DNA from 3 places in the Azohydromonas lata genome. Region 2 is predicted to be linked to each of the others. Evidence: predicted binding sites of a transcription regulator. Region 2 holds the regulator's gene; each other region holds the start of a gene.
What was found. The regulator FNR, encoded in region 2, switches genes on or off when oxygen is low (the NO sensors DNR and NnrR bind a similar motif). The targets are predictions, from matches to a motif close to TTGATNNNNATCAA.
Positions count from the first base shown of each region.

Region 1: the regulator FNR is predicted to act here: its motif matches at 2,149-2,162, upstream of SM757_RS27905 (universal stress protein).
Region 3: the regulator FNR is predicted to act here: its motif matches at 2,409-2,422, upstream of cyoA (ubiquinol oxidase subunit II).

Region 1 is NZ_JAXOJX010000068.1:21,098-25,475, reverse strand. It holds gene SM757_RS27915 (esterase/lipase family protein) at 1-76, shown strand, start outside; gene SM757_RS27910 (AMP-binding protein) at 156-1,568, opposite strand; gene SM757_RS27905 (universal stress protein) at 1,561-2,043, opposite strand; gene SM757_RS27900 (bifunctional acetate--CoA ligase family protein/GNAT family N-acetyltransferase) at 2,235-4,378, shown strand, end outside.
Region 2 is NZ_JAXOJX010000056.1:35,464-39,841, forward strand. It holds gene ccoP (cytochrome-c oxidase, cbb3-type subunit III) at 1-683, shown strand, start outside; gene SM757_RS26000 (hypothetical protein) at 933-1,220, shown strand; gene SM757_RS26005 (hypothetical protein) at 1,288-1,566, shown strand; gene fnr (fumarate/nitrate reduction transcriptional regulator Fnr) at 1,648-2,385, opposite strand; gene hemN (oxygen-independent coproporphyrinogen III oxidase) at 2,562-3,971, shown strand; gene SM757_RS26020 (sulfite exporter TauE/SafE family protein) at 4,041-4,378, shown strand, end outside.
Region 3 is NZ_JAXOJX010000064.1:26,016-30,393, reverse strand. It holds gene SM757_RS27285 (selenium-binding protein SBP56-related protein) at 1-181, opposite strand, end outside; gene SM757_RS27280 (hypothetical protein) at 364-873, shown strand; gene SM757_RS27275 (MFS transporter) at 986-2,341, opposite strand; gene cyoA (ubiquinol oxidase subunit II) at 2,483-3,550, shown strand; gene cyoB (cytochrome o ubiquinol oxidase subunit I) at 3,614-4,378, shown strand, end outside.

The sequences.
Region 1 (4,378 bases), on a different contig from region 2:
GGCCGTGGTGGCCGACCGGCTGGCGCAACCCGAGGACGGCTGGCAGCCCTACGCCCAGGCGAAGCAGCCAAGCTGACCCGGCCGCCCGCTCAACCAGGCCTCCAGCCGGCCGCCGGGCCCTCAGCCTTCCCTGACCCGCCGCTAGTCGGGCTTTTTCAGCCCGCCTCGCAGGCCAGCACGCGGCGCAGCTTGCCGCTGCGGCTGCGCACCATGGGCAGCGTGGTTTCGTCCAGCAGCTTGATGGGCGCCAGGCCCTGGGCCTCGCCGAACTGCTGGAGCGCCTGGCGGCAGCGGCGCAGCGCGTCGGCGGCCTCGTGCGTGGGCTGGCCCAGGCGCAGCGCCAGGGTGCGGCCGTCGCACTGGCGAAGCTGGAAGTCGTAGACGCGGGCGTGCTCCTCCATCACCGTGGACAGCGCCAGCGGCAGCAGCAGCACGGTGCCGCCGGTGCGGGCGTCCATGCGCAGCAGGTCGTCGCCGCGGCCGTCGATGTGGATCACGGGCAGCGCGCTGCCGCAGGCACAGGGGTGCGGGCTGAAGGTGATCTGGTCTTCCAGCTCGTAGCGGATGAGCGGCTGCACCTTGTTGGCCAGGTTGGTCAGCAGCACGCGGGTGGATTGCTGGCCCGGCGGCACGGGCCGGTAGTCGTCGTCCACGGGCTCCAGAATCACCCAGTCGCTGTTGAGGTGCATGGCGCCGTGCTCGCACTCCCAGCCCATGGCCAGGAACTCCGAGGCGCCGTAGCTGTTGCGCATGCGGCAGTCGAACACCTGCTGCACGTGGCGGCGCAGCGCGGGCTCCAGGGTCTCGCCGCCGGTCCAGATCTCGCGCGGGGCGATGCGCAGCGCGCCGGTCTGCGCCTGCTCGGCCAGCAGCGCCGCGGCGGTGGGATAGGTGGCGATGATGCTGGGCCGCCATTCGTTGAGCGCGCGCACCAGCGTGTCCACCGGCTGCAGGATGGAGAAGACCTGCAGGTTGGGCGTCATCCAGGGGTGGCGCTGGCGCAGCCGCTGCACGCTCACGCAGGAGGCGAAGTGGCCGTCCGTGGCGCCGACGAAGGCGATGCGCTCGCCCAAGCCCAGCGGCATGGGCCAGGTCCAGGAGGGCGAGGCGTTGCCGTAGCGCAGCGACTCCAGCGAGTCGTACACGGCCATGGCGGAGGCGTCCTGCAAAAAGATGCCGGGCTCGCCGCTGGTGCCCGAGCTTTCCCAGATGGTGTAGCGGCCCATGAAGGGCTGGGCCATGCGGCCGGCGTCGTGGACGAAGGCGTCCACGTCGGCGCGGCGCACCTGGCGGTCGCAGACCCAGTCGTTGAAGTGGCGCATCAGCTCGCGGCGGCGCTGGACGGGCAGCGCCGTGAGCGGCAGCCGCGCCGCGTCGGCGGGCAACTGGCTGGCGTACCAGGGGGAATGCGCTTGGGCCGAACGCAGCAGCTCGGCCAGGTGCTGGCGCTGGCGCTGCGCCAGCATGGCGGCATCGGCGCGCGAGCCGCTGACCACGTCCCAGGCGGTGGCGCCGGCGCGCAGCAGGTCGAACATCGGCGCGCCGCCACCCATTGCGGAATCAGCCACCGGCGGCCTCCAGGTCGTCTTGCAAGTCGTCTCCTTCAACAGCTTCGGGTTCGGCGTGGCGGACGATGGTCACGGGCAGCGTGCCGTCGTGCAGCACGGTGCGCGAGACCGAGCCCAGCGTGGCGGCGAAGCCGCCTACGCCGCGCGCGCTCATCACGATGGCCTCGCACTGCTGCTCCTCGGCCAGGTCCAGCAGCGTGTGCGCCGCGTCGCCATGGCCCACCACCACCTCGTACTCCACGCCCGCGTTCTGCAGCAGCGCTTGCGCCGGCTCCAGCGCGTGGGCGGCGGCGCCCTCGGCCATGCGGCGCAGGGCCTCGGCGTCGTGCACCGTCATCATTTCGTAGAGGGTCGTGGGCTCCTGCACGTTGGCCAGCACGAAGCTGGCACGCAGACCTTCACGCGCCAGGCGCAGCGCGTGCTGCACGGCGTCCAATGCCAGGGCCGAGCCGTCCACGGGCAGCAGGATTTTCATCGACCGTCTCCTTTCCTTCGTTGTCGGCGGGCCGGCCGCGCCTTGGCACGCACGGCCCCCAGGTCACTTTAGACCCGAAGCGCCAAGCCCTCAAAGCCGGGGGCGTTGATCTGGCTCAAGCGCCACGGCAGTGGCGACCGGGCACGCTGGCCAAGGGAACCTTCACGCCCGCCGACCCAACATAAAAACCCATGAGTATCCGCAACCTGGACTTTCTGTTCGAGCCGGCCTCGGTGGCCGTGATCGGTGCGTCCGACCGGCCGCGCAGCGTCGGCGCCACGGTGTGGCGCAACCTGCGCGCCGGCCGCTTCGAGGGGCCGGTGTACGCCGTGAACCTGCGCCGGCGCGAGCTCGACGGCCAGCGCGCGGTGGCGCACGTGGCCGAGCTGCCGCAGCCGCCGGACCTGGCCGTCATCTGCACGCCGCCGGCCACCGTGCCCAAGCTGATCAGCGAGCTCGGCCGCGCGGGCACGCGCGCCGCAGTGGTGATGACGGCCGGGCTCAGCGCGGCGCAGCGTCAGGACATGCTGGACGCCGCGCGGCCCTACCTCATGCGCATCCTGGGGCCCAACTGCATTGGACTGCTGACGCCGCGGCTGGGCCTGAACGCCAGCTTCGCGCACGTGGACGCGCTGCCTGGCGAGCTGGCGCTGGTGTCGCAGTCCGGCGCGCTGATGACGGCCATGCTGGACTGGTCGCGGGCCAACGGCATCGGCTTCTCGCACTTCGTCTCGCTGGGCGAAGGCGCGGACGTGGACTTCGGCGACATGCTGGACTTCCTGGCCAGCGACCCCCACACGCGCGCCATCCTGCTCTACATCGAATCGGTGAGCGCGCCGCGCAAGTTCATGTCCGCCGCGCGCGCGGCGGCGCGCAACAAGCCGGTGATCGTGGTGAAAGCCGGGCGCTCCAGCGCGGGGCAGGCGGCCGCGGCCTCGCACACGGGGGCGCTCGCGGGCTCGGACCTGGTGTTCGACGCGGCCATCGCCCGCGCCGGCATGCTGCGGGTGAGCACGCTGCAGGAGCTGTTCATCGCCGCGGAGACGCTCTCGCGCTTTCGCGGGCGGCGCGGCGAGGAGCTCGTCATCGTCACCAACGGCGGCGGCGCCGGCGTGATGGCGGCCGACGCCGCGGCTGACGCGGGCGTCAAGCTCTGCACCCTGGCCGGCCAGACGATGGCGCGGCTCGATGAACACCTGCCCGCCAACTGGTCGCACGGCAACCCGGTGGACCTGATCGGCGACGCGCCCGTGGAGCGCTACGTGGCCACGCTGGAGGCGCTGGCCGCGGACCCGGCTCAGCCGGCGGTGCTGTTCATACACGCGCCCACGGCCATCGTCCCCAGCGCCGAGATCGCGCACGCGCTGGTGCCGCTGCTCAAGCGCATGCCGCCGCGGCTGCTGAGCTGCTGGATGGGCCAAGCGGGCGTGGCCGAGGCGCGCCAGGCCTTCCACGACGCGGGGCTGCCCAGCTTCGACACGCCGGAGCAGGCCGTGCGTGCCTTCGCGCTGGGCGTGGACTACGCGCGCAACCAGGCGCAGCTCATGGAAGCGCCCACCACGCTGTGCCCGCTGCCGGCCGTGGACACGGCGCGTGCCCGCGCCCTGGTGCGCCAAGCGCTGGCCGCCGGGCGCGAGATGCTGACGGAGCCCGAGGCCAAGGCGGTGCTGACGGCCTGCGGCATTCCGGTGGCGGCCACGACCAGCACGGCGCCGGACCCGGAGGCGGCGGCCGAGGCGGCGCAGCGCATCGGCTTCCCGGTGGTCCTGAAAATCCTGTCGCTGCAGATCTCGCACAAGTCCGACGTGGGCGGCGTGGTGCTCAACCTGGACACGGCCGAGGAGGTGCGCGAGGCCGCCGCCGCCATGCTGCTGCGCGTGCGCACGCGGCGGCCGGACGCGACCCTCCTGGGCTTTTCGGTGCAGCAGATGGTCAAGCTCTCGCACGGGCGCGAGCTGATCGTGGGCACCACGATAGACCCGATGTTCGGCCCGGTGGTGCTGTTCGGCCACGGCGGCACGGCGGTGGAGGTGCTGGCCGACCGCGCCGTGGGCCTGCCCCCACTCAACGAGCCGCTGGCGCGCTCGCTGGTTGGGCGCACGCGGGTGTCAAAACTCCTGGGCGCCTGGCGCGACACCTCGGCCGTGGACCACCAGGCGCTCTACGGCGTGCTGGTGACGGTGTCGCAACTGCTGGCCGACGTGCCGGAGATCGCGGAGCTGGACATCAACCCGCTCATCGCCAGCCCGGCGGGCGTGGTGGCGCTGGATGCGCGCATTCGCGCCAGCGCCGCCTGCCCGGCCGGCGAGGCCAACTTCGCCATCCGCCCCTACCC
Region 2 (4,378 bases):
CGGGCCTGGGTTCCAGCCAGGGCGCCTTCAACTGGTCCAGCCGTGGCCAGTACGAGGCCGAGCAGGAGAAGGCCCGCGCCGCCATGGCGCCGGTCTACGCCAAGTACGTGACCATGACGGCCGAGCAGCTTGCTCAGGACCCGGCGGCCATGGGCATCGGCGAGCGCCTGTTCGTCAACACCTGCGCCGGTTGCCACGGCTCGGATGCCCGCGGCGGCAAGGGCTTCCCCAACCTGACCGACACCGACTGGCTGTATGGCGGCTCGCACGACACCATCAAGCAGACCATCACCGGTGGCCGCCAGGGCATGATGCCCCCGATGGCCGAAGCCATCGGCGGTGGCGAGAACGTGCGCAACGTTGCCAACTACGTGCTGAGCCTCTCCGGCAGCCCGCATAACGCGGTCTACGCCCAACTGGGCAAGGAGAAGTTCACCACCGTGTGCGCGGCCTGCCACGGCGCCGACGGCAAGGGCAACCAGGCCATGGGCGCTCCCAACCTGACCGACAAGGTCTGGCTGCACGGCTGGGGCGAGCAGGCGATCATGAACATGGTCAACAACGGCAAGACCAACGTCATGCCGGCCCATGCTTCGCGCCTGAACCCCGAGCAGATCCACGTGCTGGCTGCCTATGTGTGGAGCCTGTCCAACAAGGGCGGCGCCGCCACGCCGGCGCAGTAATCGCCAGCGGTGTTTGGCGGGGGGCTCATGTCCGCATAAGCGGCCACCCCGCCAAACCAAAGGAAAAAGCGCGCGCCAAGCCGGTTTCGGCTCTGGCGCGCGATGTCTTTTGGGGGCGGCGGCATGGGCCTGGGGCGGCTTGACGGCTCGGGCCCGCGCCGTGCTCCCTCTGTTTTCATTTCCACGTTCGTCGTGCCGTGTCGGCCCTCCGGCCGGCGCGGTGCCCGTGAACCGAGGCAGTATTCCCTGATGGACCGCAAGACCGACAAACAGGCCGGCAATGGCCAGCGCGTGCCGTGGTGGCGCGTGCGCATGATGTGGCTGGTGGTGGGTGGCCCGTTGGCCGTGGTGGTGGCGGCCCTCGTCACCGCCGTCATCGCCATCCGTGGAGCGGACGTGGTCATAGGCTCCGGCGCGGCGCCGCAGTCGCAGCAGCCCGCGGAAGATTCCTCAGGCGACATGCGCCCCGCCATAGAGGCGCGCAACAAGGCAGCTGCCGAAGCCGCCGCAGTCGGAGCCTCTTCGGCTCAACGCTAGCTCCGGGTCAACGCTAGGACGGGGCAGGGCGGCCGCGCGCAAGAATGGCCGCCAGGAGGTGATCGACATGACGACAACCCCTCGTGCCCAAGCGGTGATGCTGGTGGCCTGGCCTTCGTTCCTGATGGCCGCGGTGCTGGAGATGCTGGTGTTCGCGCTGGTGGATCCGCACGACCTGCTCGGTGCCGGTGCCATACCGGCCGAGCTCACGCCTACCGGCGTGTACTCGCTGGCCTTCTTCCTGTTCTGGGCCGTGATCGCCGCGGCCGGCGCCCTGGGCCACTGGCTGGGTACCCCGCCCAACGCGATCGACGCCGGCCACATGCACGGCGTCCATGGCCACTGAAAGACCGTTTCCACGGCCGAAGACGGCAACAAAAATGGCGCCCGCGGGCGCCATTTTTATTTGAAGCCGTAGGGCGGGCCGTCAGCAGGCGGCGCCGTTGACCAGCTTTTGCAGGCCGTCCTGGTTCACGATGCGAATCTGGCGCTGCTTCACTTCGAGCAGGCCTTCTTCCTGGAACTTGGAGAAGGTGCGGCTCACCGTTTCCAGCTTCAGGCCCAGGTAGCTGCCGATTTCCTCGCGCGTCATGCGCAGGATGAGCGAGGAGGCTGAGAAACCGCGTGCCTGAAGGCGCTGCGTGAGGTTCAGCAGAAAGGCCGCCAGGCGCTCTTCGGCGCGCATGCTGCCCAACAGCAGCATGACGCCATGATCGCGAACTATTTCACGGCTCATGATCTTGTGAAGCTGGCGCTGCAGGTCAGAGAACTCGCGCGAGAGCTCTTCGAGCTGGCCGTAGTGGATGACGCAGACCTGGGAATCTTCCAGCGCCACGGCGTCCACCGTGTGGCGGTCGCTGCCGATGCCATCCAGGCCCAGCAACTCGCCGGCCATTTGGAAGCCCGTGACCTGATCGCGGCCATCCTCAGCCGAGACGCAGGTTTTGAAGAAGCCCGTGCGCACCGCGTAGAGCGACTGGAAGACGTCGCCGGCGCGGAACAGCGTGTCACCGCGCACCACCGAGCGCCGCGTGGCCACCATGGTGTCCAGCTGCTCCAGGTCCGTGCGCGACAGGCCCACCGGCAGGCACAGCTCACGCAGGTTGCAACTGGAGCAGGCGACCTTGAAAGGTTCAGAGCGAATGGGCGGCAGAGTGCTGTTCATGTTGCATCGCGATGCCGTGGCGGCACATCCGGCCGCCTGGGCGCAGGTTTCTTCAGGAGAGTCAGCGGTCTTCAACATGATATGCCTCAATCACTGGCGCCATTCTTGGCGGCGCCTCAACTTGCCGACTTGAGGCACATCAAGCTCTTGTGTCCCGGGTTTGGCAAAGTGTCGCCATGCTACGCGATACATCCGCCCCCGGGCCCATCCTGACCGAAAGCTTGCTCCAGCGACTGGACGTGCCGGGGCCTCGCTACACCTCCTATCCAACCGCGGACCGCTTCGTCGAGGCGTTTGGACCGGTGGAGTACGCACAGGCCCTGGAGCAACGCGCACAAGGCGCCACGGTGGGCGGCACGCCCCCGCTGTCCCTTTACGTCCATATCCCGTTCTGCGAGTCGGTCTGCTACTACTGCGCCTGCAACAAGGTCATTACCAAGCATCACGAGCGGGCCGAGGAGTACATCCAGGCTCTGGAAGCCGAGATCGGCCTGCACGTGGCGGTGCTGGGCAAGGGCCAGTCGGTGTCGCAGCTGCATTTCGGCGGCGGCTCGCCGACCTTCCTGTCCGACGCCGAGATCGAGCGCCTGATGGCGGCCATGCGTTCGGCCTTCCGCATTGCGCCGGGTGCGGAGATCTCCATCGAGGTGGATCCGCGCACGGTCACCACCGAGCGGCTGCAGAACCTGGCCCGCATGGGCTTCAACCGCCTGAGCTTCGGCGTGCAGGACTTCGATCCCGAGGTGCAGAAGGCCGTGCACCGGGTGCAGTCTTTCGAGAGCGTGCACGAGCTGGTGGTCAGCGCCCGCGCACTGGGCTTCGAGTCGCTGAACGTGGACCTGATCTACGGACTGCCCAAGCAAACGCCCGCGTCCTTCGCCCGCACGGTGGAGCTGGTGGGCGAGCTGCGGCCGGACCGCATCGCGCTGTATGCCTACGCGCACCTGCCCCAGCGCTTCAAGCCGCAGCGCCGCATAGACCCCGAGCAACTGCCGCCGCCGGGCGACCGCGTGCAGATGCTCGGTGGCGCCATCCAGGGCTTCCTGGGTTTTGGCTACACCTACATCGGCATGGACCACTTCGCGCTGCCCGGCGACACCCTGGCTGCGGCCAAGCGCCAGGGACGGCTGCACCGCAACTTCCAGGGCTACAGCACGCAGCCGGACTGTGACCTCATAGGCCTGGGCGTGTCCTCTATTGGCCGCATGGGCGCCACGTACAGCCAGAACGCCAAGACGCTGCCGGAGTATTACGACGCCGTGCGCCAGGGGCATTTCCCCATCGTCCGTGGCCTGGCGCTCACGCGCGATGACCTCGTGCGCCGGGCGGTCATCATGGCGCTGATGTGCCAGGGCCGCGTGGAGTTCGAGTCCATCGAGCTGGCGCACCTGGTGAACATGCGCGAGTACTTCGCCGCGGAGCTGGAGTCGCTCAAGCCGCTGGTGGAGATGGGCCTGGCAGAGCTGGAGTCCGACGCCATCCAGGTGACGCCGCGCGGCTGGTACTTCGTCCGCGGCGTGGCCATGGTGTTCGACCGGCATTTGCGTGCCGATAAGACGCGCGAGCGCTTTTCCCGGATCATTTAAGGCTTCGCTTCGAGCTCCCCGCAGTACCCGCGCCTGTTTTTTTCTCCGGTCATGGATGCAGCCCTCGTCTTGAGCGCCCTGTTGATGGGCCTGGCCGGATCGCCCCACTGCGTGGCCATGTGCGGCGCGGCCTGTACCGCGCTGGCCGGCCGCTGTGGTGGTGCGCGGCCGCAGCAGGCGCTGCTGGGTTTTCACCTGGGCCGTTTGCTGGGCTACGCGGCCGCGGGTGCGGTGGCGGCGGGTAGCGTCACGCTGCTGGCACGGTTTTCACAGCTCACGCCGGCGCTGCGTCCGCTGTGGACGCTGGTGCACGTGGCCGCACTGGGCCTGGGCCTGTGGCTGCTGATCAAGGGGCGGCAACCGCAGTGGCTGGAGAACTTGGGCCGCGGCACGCGGCTGGCGCCCGC
Region 3 (4,378 bases), on a different contig from region 2:
GCCGGTAAATCAGGCTGCCGTAGCCGGGAGATTGCGGATCGACGTCCACCACGGCGATGGCGTCCGGCCGGCTGGCATCCGGCGACAGCAGCGCGGTGTAGGCGATGCGCTCGCGCGGTGCCTCCATGGCCAGGCGCGGCGAGGGGTGGAAGGTCGGATCGGGGCGCAGCGTTTCAAGCATGGCGGACCTCCAGGGTTTGCTGTGCGCAAAGTCCCCCATGGTCTCCCTGAGGGACGCGCTGTCAAGGCGGCCCGACCAAGCAAGCTCATGCGCAAGGCGCTTCTTGACCATGAAGATGCAAAATCAACCAGTAAGAGGCCTGCCGTGCCTTCGGACATCGAGGCGCCGTTACGATGGCGGGCATGGCATTCGATCTGAAACATGAAGACGTGGCGGCGGCCGGCGACGAGGCCGAGTCCGTGCACGAGGCGCTGCTGTGGCGCGACAACGGCTGGACGGCCAAGGTCGTCAAGAACGAGGAGGACGACGGCTGGGCCGTGGCCATGACGCGCGACGGCGAGTCCGAGCCCGCGCTGGTGGGCCCGTGGACCATGGGCCGCGACAAGAAGAACCCCAAGCCGCTGGACGTCAACGCCTTCAACGTGCTGGTGAAGACGGCCAGCGAGGTGCTGCGCCGCGCCGAGCAGCACCGCCATGCGCTGCTGAACAAGAACGTCACCGTCAGCGGCGAGGACGGCACGGTGACCGTGGCGCTGGAGATCGTCCCGGACGAATACGAGCCCTATGCCGTGCTGTCGGCGCGCGACGCCTTCGGCGAGGAGCTCGCCAGCGTGCGCGTGCGGCCTGACTTCAAGTTGAACTCGGCCAGCGCCTCGGCCTGGGTCGAAGGCGGTTTTACAAAGCCGCGTTGAGGCTGCGGCTCGTTTTGCGAGCCCCAAAGCGAAGCGGCCGGTGCTGGGAGGCACCGGCCGCTTTGTCGTTTTGGTTGGGCGTCCGGCGAACCGGACACTTCTCAAGTGAGCTTCAGTCCCTGGCTGCCGCCAGCGTCTTGTTCAGCCGCAGCGCCAGCAGCGTGCAGATCGTGCCGGAGAGCAGGTAGAAGCTGACCGCGCCCAGGCCGAAGCGCTCCGACAGGCCCAGTGCCACCAGCGGAGCGAAGGCCGCGCCGATGAGCCAGGCGGTGTCGGCCGTCAGCGCCGCGCCGGTATAGCGGAACTGGGGCAGGAAGTTGGAGGTCACCGACCCCGACGACTGGCCGTAGGACAGGCCCAGCAGGACGAAGCCCACGAGGACGAAGGCAGCCTGGCCCTTGGCGTCGCCGCCCAGCAGGAAGGGCGCGGCGAAGCCGAAGATACCGATCAGCACCGCCAGCGTGCCCAGCGTGCTGCGCCGACCGATGCGGTTGGCGATGAGGCCGGACACCGGCATGGCCGCGGCGGCCAGCAGCGCGCCGACGATCTGCACCTCCAGGAAGTTACCAATGGACTCCTGCGTGCGCAGCATGATCCACGACAGCGGGAACACCGTGACGATGTGGAAGAGGGCGAAGCTTGCCAGCGCCGCGAAGGCGCCGATGAAGATGTTGGCGCCCTGGCCCTGGCCGCTGCTGGCCAGGTCGCGCACGCGGCAAGGCTCCAACTCATGCGCCTGCAGCGCGCTCTCGTACTCGTGCGTCACCACCAGACGCAGCCGCGCGAACGTGGCCACCACGTTGATCGCGAAGGCCACGTAGAAGGGGAAGCGCCAGCCCCATTCCACGAAGTCCTGCGTCGAGAGGTTGTTCCACAGAAAGGCAAAGAGGCTCGCGGCGATGAGAAAGCCCAGCGGCGCGCCCAACTGCCCAAGCATCGCGTACCAGCCGCGGCGGTTCTCAGGCGCGTTGATGGCCAGCAGCGAGGGCAGGCCGTCCCAGGTCGCGCCCAGCGCGATGCCCTGCATCACGCGGAACACCGCCAGCAGGATCACGGCTGACATGCCCAGGCGCTGGAAGTCCGGCAGGAAGGCGATGCCCGCCGTGGCCGTGCCCAGCAGCAGCATGGCCGCGCCCAGCTTGTAGCTGCGGCCAAAGCGCCGCTGTATGGCCATGCCCAGCAGCGTGCCCAGCGGCCGCACCAAGAAGGCCAGGGCGAACACCGTGAACCCGTAAAGCGTACCGACCAGGCGGTTCTCGGCGAACGGAAAGTACACGGCCGGGAAGGCCAGCACGCACGCCAGGCCAAAGACGAAGAAGTCGAAATATTCCGACGCCCGCCCAACCACCACCCCGACGGCGATGTCGCCTGGCGCCACGCCGGTGTGGTCCGGTGTCGCATTCCCGGGTTTGCCGCTGAAGCCCTGAGGCGGGATCGGCGGTTGCTGCGGCCGCAAAAGCGGGTTCATGGATGGGGCTGCGGTATGTGTCATGGCGCAAAGATGAGTGACCGTGCTGGGACAATATGTCCAATCGTTGACCCACATCAAGCAGGCTACATTCCCGCGCGTTGCGCAAAAGCCTCCCCGGCGCCCGCCTGGAAGTTCTCGATGACCACCAAGCTCCCTCACCGTACCACCCCGCGGCTTGCCGCGCTCTCGCTGTTAGCCCTGATGCTGGGCGGCTGCAACATGGTGGTGTTGCACCCCTCCGGCGACATCGCCTCGCAGCAGGCGGACCTTGTCCGCACGGCGACCTACCTGATGCTGCTGATCATCGTCCCGGTGATCGCGCTGACGCTGCTGTTCGCCTGGCGCTACCGCGCCAAGGCCCAGGCGGCGTATACGCCCGACTGGGACCACTCCACGCGGCTGGAACTGGTGATCTGGGGCGCGCCGCTGCTCATCATCATCGCGCTGGGCGCGGTGACCTGGATCAGCACCCACAAGCTCGATCCCTTCCGCCCGCTGGAGCGCATCGACGCGCAGCGCCCGCTGCCCGCGGACCACAAGCCGCTGGTGGTGCAGGTCGTGGCGCTGGACTGGAAGTGGCTCTTCATCTACCCCGAGCAGGGCGTGGCCACGGTCAATGAGCTGGCCGCCCCGGTGGACCGGCCCATTCGCTTCCACATCAGCTCCTCCACGGTGATGAACACCTTCTACGTGCCGGCGCTGGCGGGAATGATCTACGCCATGCCCGGCATGGAGAGCCAGCTCCACGCCGTGATCAACCAGCCCGGCGAGTACCAGGGCCTGTCGGCCAACTACAGCGGCGACGGCTTCTCTTATATGCGCTTCAAGTTCCACGGCCTGTCGGACGCCGACTTCAACGCCTGGGTCGAGCGCAACCGCAGCGAAGGCAAGGGCCAGGTGCTCAACCGCGAGACCTACCTGAAGCTGGAGCAGCCCAGCGAGCGCGAGCCCGTGCGCCGCTTCGGCCAGGTCGAGGCCAAGCTCTTCGACGCCGTGGTGGGCCGCTGCGTGGACAGCGCCAAGATGTGCATGCACCAGATGATGGCCATCGACGCTGCCGGCGGCGGCGGCAAGGGCGGCATCGCCGGCGTCACGCAGCGCTCCTGGCGCGATGGCGAGCGCACCGCCGTGGCCTCCCTGTGCACCGCCACCAACCTCTACGGCCAAGCCGATCCGCTGCGCTACATCGCCACCGCGCAGCCCTGAAGCAGCGCTCCCTCAAGACCACAAGACGCGACGAAGCTTCCCGCTTTTTCAGGAAGACCCCAGATGACTGCTGATCCAAGAGAAGAGGCCGGGCTGCTGCTCGGCCGCCTGGGCTGGGATGACATTCCCCTGCACGAACCCATCCTGCTGGCCACCTTTGCCGCCGTCGTCCTCGGCGGCCTGGTGGTCATGCTGGCGATGACGAAATACCGCCTGTGGGGCCCGCTGTGGCGTGACTGGGTCACCAGCATCGACCACAAGAAGATCGGCATCATGTACATGATCCTGGGCGTGGTGATGCTGCTTCGCGGCTTTGCCGACGCCCTGATGATGCGCACGCACCAGGCCATGTCCTTCGGCGACAGCATGGGCTACCTGCCGCCGCACCACTACGACCAGGTGTTCACGGCGCACGGCGTGATCATGATCTTCTTCGTGGCGATGCCCTTCGTCACCGGGTTCATGAACTACGTGGTGCCGCTGCAGATCGGCGCGCGCGACGTGGCCTTCCCCTTCCTGAACAACTTCAGCTTCTGGATGACCGCCGGCGGCGCGGGCCTGATCATGGCCTCGCTGTTCGTGGGCGAATTCGCCCGCACCGGCTGGCTGGCCTTCCCGCCGCTGTCGGGCATCGATGCCAGTCCGGGCGTGGGGGTGGACTACTACCTCTGGGCCTTGCAGGTGGCCGGCGTGGGGACCACGCTATCGGGCATCAACCTGATCGCCACCATCGTCAAGATGCGCGCGCCGGGCATGACGCTGATGAAGATGCCTATCTTCACCTGGACGTCGCTGTGCACCAACGTCCTCATCGTGGTCTCCTTCCCC